2 regions of the Cupriavidus sp. GW822-FHT02D05 genome follow, and region 2 is predicted to be linked to the other one. Evidence: predicted binding sites of a transcription regulator. Region 2 holds the regulator's gene; the other holds the start of a gene.
What was found. The regulator sigma-54, encoded in region 2, starts transcription at its own class of promoters, with help from an activator protein. The targets are predictions, from matches to a motif close to TGGCANGNAANCTGCTTT.
Positions count from the first base shown of each region.

Region 1 (4,921 bases), on a different contig from region 2:
TGGCCGGCGCTGCCGTCAGCTTCTGGCGGGACGGCAGCGCGTTGCCGCTGGCGGTGGTCATGGGCGTTTGCGGTACCGGCGCCGTGCTGATGCGGGCCTTCGGCCGTTCAGGCGCGACAGTGCACGGCGCCGAATGATCCGGGCTCCGATGCCGCTGCGATAGCGGGGCGGCCTGGCTCAGCGTGGCCGCGCCATCCCATCGATACACGGTTAAGCGGCCGCGCCGTTTTGCAGCACCACCAGTTGGGCTGGCATTGGCGCGGCGAAGCCGGCCTCGCCAAAGCTCTCGCGGATCACGCGGTTGCTGTCGAAATACACCTGCCAGTAATGGTCGGTATGGCAGTACGGACGTACCGCAAGCACCGGGCCTACCAGGGTGAACTCGATAATCTCGACGTCGGGCGGCGGCTCGGCCAGAACGTTGGGCAGCGCGGCCAGCCGCTCCCTTAGCAGGGTGGCGGCCGCCGCCACGTCCGTGCTGCCGGCTAGCTGGGCCTTGAGCTCGACCCGGCGGTACGGGTTGGCGCTGAAGTTCTGGATTGTGTCCGCAAAGATCTTATTGTTGCCGACCACGGTGAGGACATTGTCGGGCGTGTCCAGCGTGGTGGCAAACAGGCCGATCTCCCTGACGGTGCCGGTGATCCCGCCTACCGTGACGAAATCCCCAACCTTGAAGGGCCGCAGCACCACCAGGAAGGCGCCTGCCGCGAAGTTGGACATCAACCCCGACCACGCCATGCCGATGGCGATGCCGGCCGCCGCGATCAGTGCGGCAAAGCTGGTGGTCTGGATGCCGAAGTAACCCAGGATCCCGATGATCAGCACGATATTCAGGGTCACCGTGACGATGGAACCGACATAGCGCAGCAAGGTCGGGTCGACCTTTTGCTTGGTCAGGGACCCCTGCACCATGCGCACCACGACATGGATCAGCCACCGGCCAATCACCCAGAAGACGAGGGCGGCGAGAACCTTGAACCCGACTTCCGTCGCATAGGCGACGACGACATCCTGATACTTCTGCAGCGTTGTAGCATCCATCGCGTTTCTCCCTTGCTGGCTCGGCAGGTATACAGGCAACGAATATCAAGCAGCGGATGCCCGGGGCGCATCGGCGGCGGGGCGCGAAGGTGGGCAACGCATTATTGCTACGCGGCGAGCGGAAGTTCAAGCACAAAATGGCCGCAAAGGGCGCAGGGCGCCACTCGCGGGCATGGGTCGCAGGTGAGGGGGCGTGGCGCAAGGGCGCAATTCCCTTTGCACCGTGCCTTACCAGTTGGTTTCGCGCTCCGGCGTGGCGGAGATGCGATGCAGTGACAGGTCCGCGCCGTTGTATTCCGATTCAGCGTCCAGCCGGATGCCCACGACCTTCTTGAGCGTGCCGTAAACCACGGTGCCACCCACCAGGGCGATCGCGATGCCAAGGAGGGTGCCGAGGCACTGCGCGCCGAGCGAAACACCGCCAATGCCACCGAGCGCCTGGCTGCCAAAGATGCCGGCGGCAATGCCGCCCCATGCGCCGCACAGCCCGTGCAGCGGCCAGACGCCCAGCACATCATCGATATGCCACTTGTTCTGGGCCAGCGTGAACAGGTAGACGAACAGCGCGCCGGCGATGGCACCCGTGACCAGCGCGCCCAGCGGGTGCATCAGGTCGGATCCGGCGCAGACCGCCACCAGCCCGGCCAGCGGGCCGTTGTAGGCAAAGCCGGGGTCGTTGCGGCCGGCCGCCCAGGCGGCCAGCGTGCCGCCGGCCATGGCCATCAGGGAGTTGATGGCCACCAGCCCGCTGATCTTGTCGACGGTTTGCGCGCTCATGACATTGAAACCGAACCAGCCTACCGCCAGTACCCATGCGCCCAGCGCCAGGAACGGGATGTTCGAGGGCGGGTGCGCGCTGATGCGGCCGTCTTTCTGGTAGCGGCCGCGGCGCGCGCCCAGCAACAAGATGGCGGGAAGCGCGATCCAGCCGCCCATGGCGTGGACCACGACGGAGCCGGCGAAGTCGTGGAACGGCGCGCCCGCGACCGAGGCGATCCAGTCCTGCACGCCAAAGCGGTTATTCCAGACGATGCCCTCGAAGAAGGGGTAGACCAGGCCCACCAGCACGAAGGTGGCCACCAGTTGCGGATTGAAGCGCGAGCGCTCGGCAATGCCGCCAGAAATGATCGCCGGTATGGCGGCGGCAAACGTTGCCAGGAAAAAGAACTTCACCAGCTCATAGCCGCTTCTTTCCGCCAGTGCATGGGCGCTGGTGAAGAACTCGACCCCATAGGCCACGGTGTAGCCAATAAAGAAATAGGCGATCGTGGAAACCGCAAAATCCACCAATATCTTGACCAGTGCGTTGACCTGGTTCTTCTTGCGCACCGTGCCCAGTTCCAGGAACGCAAAGCCCGCGTGCATGGCGAGCACCATGATCGCCCCTAGCAAGATGAACAGGGCATCGGTGCCGCTCTTCCATTTGTCCATACAATCCTCTATGCGCAAAATGGGAGCACACGTACGCAAAAAGCGTACCAGTCTGGGGCATCGCAGGCCGGGATCTGCACCGTGTTGGTGGGATTTGCACCGATTTGTCGCGCTCGAAGGGGGCGGCGCACGGATTGAGAAGTCATAACCTGCAGCCGAATAGCATGCGCCGGGTATGCCAGGCACATGGAGGCTGCGCCAAAATGAGGCAATGCCCCCATTTGGGGCGCGCGCTCACGGATTTCATGCACCATGATGGACCGTGGAGGCGCATCCATCCAAATCCATTGGCATACCGCCGACCAAGCCATCTGGGCGGTTTTGACGGCAGCAAGGCGCACACAGCGCAGGTCTGACCTCGTCAAGCGACGCCTGTCATCGTGTACCGGCGTTCGAATGACCATTACTCTCACCGGCCGCATTTGAAAGCACGGAAAAGGAGGGTAAATTCCCCGCAAAGGCGCTTGACTCAAGGATTTGCGGCTTTTTTCGTTGCATTGGTGCCACTGGGGATTGCCCAATGCGTAAAGCGCGGATTAGACTGCGCCGATCGGTAATTTGCCGCGTGGCAGACACTCCGATCAAGACGACCAACAAGGGAAATCAGCCATGAATAAAGGTGAACTGGTATCTGCCATCGCCGCTGACGCGGAACTGAGCAATGCTGCAGCAGAGCGCGCGCTGAATGCCGCTCTGGACAACATTAAGAAGGCGGTTGCCAAGGGTGATTCGGTAACGCTGGTGGGCTTCGGCAGCTTCAGCTCCGGCAAGCGCGCCGCACGTACCGGACGCAATCCGCGTACTGGCGAGACCATCAAGATTCCGGCCGCCAAGACGGTCAAGTTCTCTGCCGGCCAAGGGTTCAAGGACGCTGTGAACAAGAAGAAATAAGTAGTCCGCGCCCAGGCGCAAACAGGAAGGCGGCCCGTTGGGCCGCTTTTTTATTGGTGCCGGGGTGCTTTTTGACGTTCTCGGGGGCAGGGCAGGGCGATCGTTCCGGGTTAAACTGCCGATCGTCGGCGCCAGCCTTTCGACCTGCACCGCGGGTCGGCCCGGCCGCTTCCAGATTCCGGATTTTCATCATGAATGACCTGTCCCACCAGCTTTCCATGACCGTGCTGATGACGCCGGACATGGCCAATTTCTCCGGCAATGTGCACGGCGGCACCATCCTCAAGTACCTCGACATGGTGGCCTACGCCTGTGCCAGCCGCTATGCCGGGCGCTACGTGGTCACGCTGTCGGTCGACCAGGTCGTGTTTCGCCAGCCCATCCACGTGGGTGAACTGGTGACGTTCCTGGCGGCAGTCAATTTCACCGGCCGCAGCTCCATGGAAATCGGCATCAAGGTGATCACGGAGAATATCCGCAGCAAGCTGGTTCGCCATACCAACAGCTGCTACTTCACCATGGTCGCTGTGGACGACAACGGTGCGCCCGCCGAAGTGCCGCCGCTGGTGCCCCGCGACGAAGTCGAGCGCCAGCGCTTTGCCGCAGCCCAGCTGCGCCGCCAGTTGCGCCAGGAAATGGAAAAACGGCACGATGAAATCACCGGCACGGTGTCCTGAGGTGGGGGGCACGGCCATGCCATCCGGGCGTTTCCATCGCGTTTCCCGTGGGCCGCGGTGGCCCCTGACCGGCCTTCTGGCGGCGCTTGCGCTGCTGGCGCCGGCTGCGCATGCCGAGGAGATCGGCAGCGTGAGCACCAATTTCCGCATGACCGGCTCCGACAAAGTCGTGATCGAAGCCTATGACGATCCGCAGGTCGAAGGCGTGACCTGCTACGTGTCGCGTGCCCGCACCGGAGGCATCAAGGGCTCGCTGGGCATGGCCGAAGACCCGCCGGAAAGCTCCATCGCCTGCCGCCAGGTAGGGCCGATCACGTTCAAGGGGCCGCTGCGCCAGCAGGACAATGTGTTCTCCGAGCGCATGTCGATCCTGTTCAAGACTCTGCACGTGGTGCGCACGGTCGACCGCAAGCGCAACACCCTGGTCTATCTGACCTACTCGGACCGCATCGTGTCCGGCAGCCCGCAGAATAGTGTGACCGCCGTGCCGGTGGCGGCGGCCACGCCGATTCCGGTCAAGTAGGCATCCGTTTCCTGATCCACGATCCACGATCCACGATCCATTCAACAATCCAGTCCGGAGAAGACAGCATGAATGAGCAAGGCAAGGTTGCGCTGGTAACGGGCGCGGCCCGCGGCATCGGCAAGGCGGTGGCACAGGCGCTGCTAGTGGCAGGCTATCGGGTGGTGTTTGCCGGGCGTACCGCCGAGCCGCTCGAGGCGCTGGCCGCGCAAGCCAAGGCCGAGGGCCATACGGCGCTGGCGGTGCAATGCGACGTCAGCGATCCGGATTCGGTGGAGCGGCTCTTCGCCCAGGTTCGCGAGCATTTCGGCCGGCTCGACGTGCTGTTCAACAACGCCGGCATCAATGCGCCGGCGGT
Region 1 is NZ_JBXAOE010000001.1:374,746-379,666, forward strand. Features, by position in the region: gene AC1RQK_RS01705 (Bcr/CflA family multidrug efflux MFS transporter) at 1-137, shown strand, start outside; gene AC1RQK_RS01710 (mechanosensitive ion channel family protein) at 211-1,041, opposite strand; gene AC1RQK_RS01715 (ammonium transporter) at 1,270-2,472, opposite strand; gene AC1RQK_RS01720 (HU family DNA-binding protein) at 3,082-3,363, shown strand; gene AC1RQK_RS01725 (acyl-CoA thioesterase) at 3,555-4,040, shown strand; gene AC1RQK_RS01730 (CreA family protein) at 4,057-4,563, shown strand; gene AC1RQK_RS01735 (SDR family oxidoreductase) at 4,632-4,921, shown strand, end outside.
Region 1: AC1RQK_RS01715 (ammonium transporter) is a predicted target of sigma-54. The motif match lies at 2,505-2,522, and genes of this name have one in related genera.

Region 2 (4,921 bases):
CGCGGAAGGCTCGGTCATCGACCTGTTCGGCAATGCCTTCATCGTGCGTACCCAGGGCCCCGACCCCGCCAAGGATCCGCAGATGACGGCCGCCTCGGAGTATTTCCAGGTGCTGGTGAACGATGACATCGTCAAGACCGACAAGGCTGTCAAGCTGACCCGCGGCCCGTCGGTGATGACCGCCAACGGCCTGGTCTTCAACAATGTCACTCGCGAAGTACAATTGCTGGGTAACGTACGCGGCACCATCATCACGGGGCCGCCGCCGGCGAGTCCCACGAAGTAGCCCCGAAGCCGCCCGCGGGCACCAACCGCCCGCGTCAACCGCCATCACGCCAACATGAATCCATTCCCGACGACTTCGTCCTGTCTGCGCCGCAGCACGGCCGCTTTGCTGACGCTGGCCGCCGTCCTGGGCCTCACGCTGGCCGCGCCCGCCAGCGCCGAAAAGGCCGACCGCGAAAAGCCGCTGGTCCTGGAGGCCGACAATGCCAGCTACGATGACGTCAAGCAGGTCTATGTACTGACTGGCAACGTGGTGCTGACCAAGGGCACCATGGTGCTCAAATCCGACGCAGCCGAAGTCCGTACCGATCCCGAGGGCTACCAGTACGCGGTCGCGACCTCCAAGGGCGGCAAGCAAGCCTATATCCGGCAGAAGCGCGACAACGTCGACGAGTACATCGATGGCTGGGGCGACCGCATCGAATATGACGGCAAGCAGGAGTTGTCCAAGCTGATCGGGCGCGCCCGCATGGCCCGCCTGGCCGGCGCCAAGCTGGTCGACGAGATCCGCGGCGCGGTGATCACCTATGACAGCCGCAACGAGTTCTACACGGCCAGCGGCGGCGCCGAGAACGCGACCGCGGGCAGCCCGTCGGGCCGCGTGCGCGCCGTGTTGTCGCCGCGCCAGGAGCAGCCCGCCAGCGGTGCCGCAGCCAATCCGCTGCCGCTCAAGCCGGCAGCTGCCCCCGTCAACCCCTGACCTGACGCCGCCACGTCCCTGATCCACGGATTCTGACTTCACCTTCATGACCGCTACCCAAACCGCACCGTCCCAGCCCGCCACCCTGAAGGACAGCAGCACGCTGGTCGTGCGCCACCTGAAGAAGCGCTACGGCTCGCGCACCGTGGTCAAGGACGTGTCGCTCGACGTGAAGAGCGGCGAGGTGGTCGGCTTGCTGGGCCCCAACGGCGCGGGCAAGACCACGTCGTTCTACATGATCGTGGGGCTGGTGGCGCTGGACGAAGGCGATATCGTGCTCGACGACAAACACATCAGCGGCCTGGCCATCCATGAGCGAGCACGCATGGGCCTGTCCTACCTGCCGCAGGAAGCCTCCGTGTTCCGCAAGCTCAATGTGCAGGAGAACATCCGCGCAGTGCTGGAGCTGCAGCTCAACGATGGCAAACCCCTGGGCAAGGCCGAGATCGAGCGCCGGCTGGACACCCTGCTGGATGACCTGCAGATTGCCCACCTGCGCGACAACCCGGCGCTGTCGCTGTCCGGCGGCGAGCGCCGCCGCGTGGAAATCGCCCGCGCGCTGGCCTCCGCGCCGCGCTTCATCCTGCTCGACGAGCCCTTCGCCGGCGTCGACCCGATCGCGGTTGGCGAAATCCAGCGCATCGTCAGCTTCCTCAAGGCACGCAATATCGGCGTGCTGATCACCGACCACAACGTGCGCGAGACGCTAGGCATCTGCGACCACGCCTACATCATCAGCGAAGGCGCGGTGCTGGCGTCCGGGCAGCCTGAGGACATCATCGCCAACGAGTCGGTGCGCAAGGTCTACCTGGGCGAGAACTTCCGCATGTAAGGGCGCGCGGCGCCTGCCGCGCATCGCCCCCCGGGCGGCTTCGGTGTCGCCTTTTATCCTTCAAACGATCATAGCGACACCAGCGATAGCAATTTCCGTTCCATCAGTACGGAAGTTGGGCATAAAATAGGTCGCATGAAACCGTCGCTACAGCTCCGCCTCTCGCAGCATCTCGCGCTTACGCCGCAACTCCAGCAGTCGATCCGGCTGCTGCAACTGTCCACGCTTGAACTGCAGCAGGAAGTGGAACAGGCGCTGACCGAGAACCCCTTGCTCGAGCGTGAGAACGACTGGCTGGACAGCCCGTTGCGCGTGTCTTCGGACGGCTCGGTGAACCTGCAGAGCGCGCCCGCGCCAGCGCCCGCCGATGGCCAGGGCACCAGCGAGAACCGCCCCGATGGCGCGCCCGAAGCCGACGACAGCTACTCTGACAGCAATGAGGATTACGGCAGCGACTGGAGCCTGGACGACTTCGCCCGCCGCCCGCAAGGCGAAGACGACGAAAAAACCCCGATGCAGCTGCGCGACGCCGAGCCCACGCTGCGTGAACACCTCATGGAACAGCTGGCGCCGCTCAAGATTTCCCTGCGCGACAAAGGGCTGGCTATCTTCCTGGTCGAGTCCCTGGACGATGACGGCTACCTGAGCACCACGCTCGAGGAAATCTGCAGCGAGCTGCCGGAGGAGCTCGAGTTCGAGGTCGACGAGATCCAGGCTGTGCTCACGCTGCTGCAGAGCTTCGATCCGCCGGGCGTCGGGGCACGCAACGCCGCCGAGTGCCTGGCGCTGCAATTGCGCAGGCTCAAGCATCCGCAGCGCGAACTGGCGCTGAGCATCGTCACCAACCACCTCGAGCTGCTGGCGGTGCGCGATTACACGCGCCTTAAAAAGGCGCTGCAAGTGGACGAACCGGAACTCAAGGCCGCACATGAACTGATCCGCTCGCTCGCGCCCTATCCCGGCCATGCCTACAGCCGGCCAGAAGCGGACTTCGTGGTGCCTGATGTTTTTGTTCGAAAATTGAGCGGCGGATGGATCGCCCACCTCAACCCGGATGTGATGCCGCGGCTACGCATCAACGACATGTACGCGCAGATTTTGCGCGGTGCAAAAGGCGATGCAGGCGCGGCCGGACTGCAGCAAAAGCTGCAGGAAGCACGCTGGTTGATCAAGAATATCCAGCAAAGGTTCGACACGATATTGCGCGTCGCACAAGCCATTGTCGAACGTCAAAAGAACTTCTTCACCCACGGTGAAATTGCGATGCGCCCCTTGGTTTTGCGGGAGATTGCCGATACACTGGGTTTACACGAGTCCACCATCTCTCGGGTGACTACCAATAAATACATGGCAACGCCGATGGGGACTTTCGAGCTGAAGTATTTTTTTGGCTCTCACGTATCCACAGAAACCGGCGGCGCGGCCTCATCAACGGCAATCCGTGCGTTGATCAAGCAATTGATAGGAGCCGAAGACGCTAGGAACCCCTTGTCCGATAGCCGGATTGCCGAATTGCTCGGCGAGCAAGGCTTTGTGGTAGCACGGCGTACCGTTGCCAAATACCGCGAAGCGCTCAAGATTCCCGCGGTCAATCTCCGTAAGACTTTGTAGCCGAGCTGCATCGCCTGCCTGATGCAGCTCTTTCAGAAGGAGAAACGCTATGAACTTCAAGATCAGTGGACACCACTTGGACATCACGCCCCCTCTGCGTGAGTACGTGGAAACGAAACTGGAGCGTATCGTCAGGCATTTCGATCAAGTCATTGGCGTAAGTGTGCTGCTCTCTGTCGACAATACAAAAGAAAAGGACCGGCGGCAGTACGCGGAAATCAATCTACATCTCAAGGGCAAGGACATCTTTGTCGAAGCGCATCATGAAGACCTGTATGCCGCTATCGACGCACTGGTCGACAAGCTCGACCGGCAGGTGATTCGCCACAAGGATCGCGTGCAGAGCCACGACCGTGAAGCGGTCAAGTATCAGATGGCCGCATCGCAGATGCAGCAATGACCGTGCCTGGCGGCCCACATACCGGGCCGTCGGTGTCAGTCCCTTGAAAAATGGAATCAAGCCGCGCCCAGAGCGCGGCTTTTTCGTTGCAGCCTACCCGATCGGGCCACACAGGGGATTCCGCAACGCATATGTACCAGTGTATGCTGTGCAATACATGGTTGACCGGCCTAGCCATTCCGGTGCATGCAGCACCGCTTGAGCGCATCGGCTATTGCAATGCACAAAGCGGAAGCGGGCCTGCTCTATAATGGCCAGACGCCCGACACCGGCATGGGGGGACACCCGGTGGAAACCTCGGGCCTTGGTTTTTTACCTCTTTCCGCCCGGTGGGACGCCTCCTGGCCCCGGGCCTGCTTACTAGAAAACCCTGCGCATTCCACATGAATCGTTTGGCTAAATTGCTGCCACCCGGCAACATCAACCTCGACGTCAGCGTCACCAGCAAGAAGCGCGTGTTCGAACAGGCCGGGCTCCTCTTCGAGAACAACCATGGCGTAGCGCGCGCGACCGTGACCGACAACCTGTTCGCCCGCGAGTCGCTCGGGTCCACCGGCCTGGGCGCGGGGGTTGCGATCCCCCACGGCCGCATCAAGGGACTGAAGCAGCCACTGGCCGCCTTCATGCGCCTGGCCGAGCCGATCCCCTTCGAGTCGCCCGACGGCAAGCCGGTCGCGCTGCTGATCTTCCTGCTGGTGCCCGAACAGGCCACCCAGCAGCATCTGGAAATTCTCTCCGAGATCGCCCAGTTGCTGTCCGACCGCGAGATGCGCGAAGGACTGGCTACCCTGCCCACCCCCGACGACGTGCACCAGTTGCTGACGCAATGGCACCCTTGATCCGGCACTGAAAGCCCGTCCCTGAAAGCACCCGAATGGAACTCACTGGCGTCACCTCGCAGTCGATCTTCGACGACAACGCAGCCGATATCAAACTCTCCTGGGTAGCAGGACTGGAGGGTGCGGACCGGGCCTTCGATGTCGAGTTCGCGCGTGAAGCCACGTCCGCGGCCGATCTCGTCGGCCACTTGAACCTGATCCACCCGAACCGGATCCAGGTGCTGGGCAAGCCCGAAATCACGTATTACCAGCGC
Region 2 is NZ_JBXAOE010000013.1:181,092-186,012, reverse strand. Features, by position in the region: gene lptC (LPS export ABC transporter periplasmic protein LptC) at 1-286, shown strand, start outside; gene lptA (lipopolysaccharide transport periplasmic protein LptA) at 341-985, shown strand; gene lptB (LPS export ABC transporter ATP-binding protein) at 1,032-1,817, shown strand; gene AC1RQK_RS19095 (RNA polymerase factor sigma-54) at 1,953-3,428, shown strand; gene hpf (ribosome hibernation-promoting factor, HPF/YfiA family) at 3,478-3,828, shown strand; gene ptsN (PTS IIA-like nitrogen regulatory protein PtsN) at 4,212-4,667, shown strand; gene hprK (HPr(Ser) kinase/phosphatase) at 4,703-4,921, shown strand, end outside.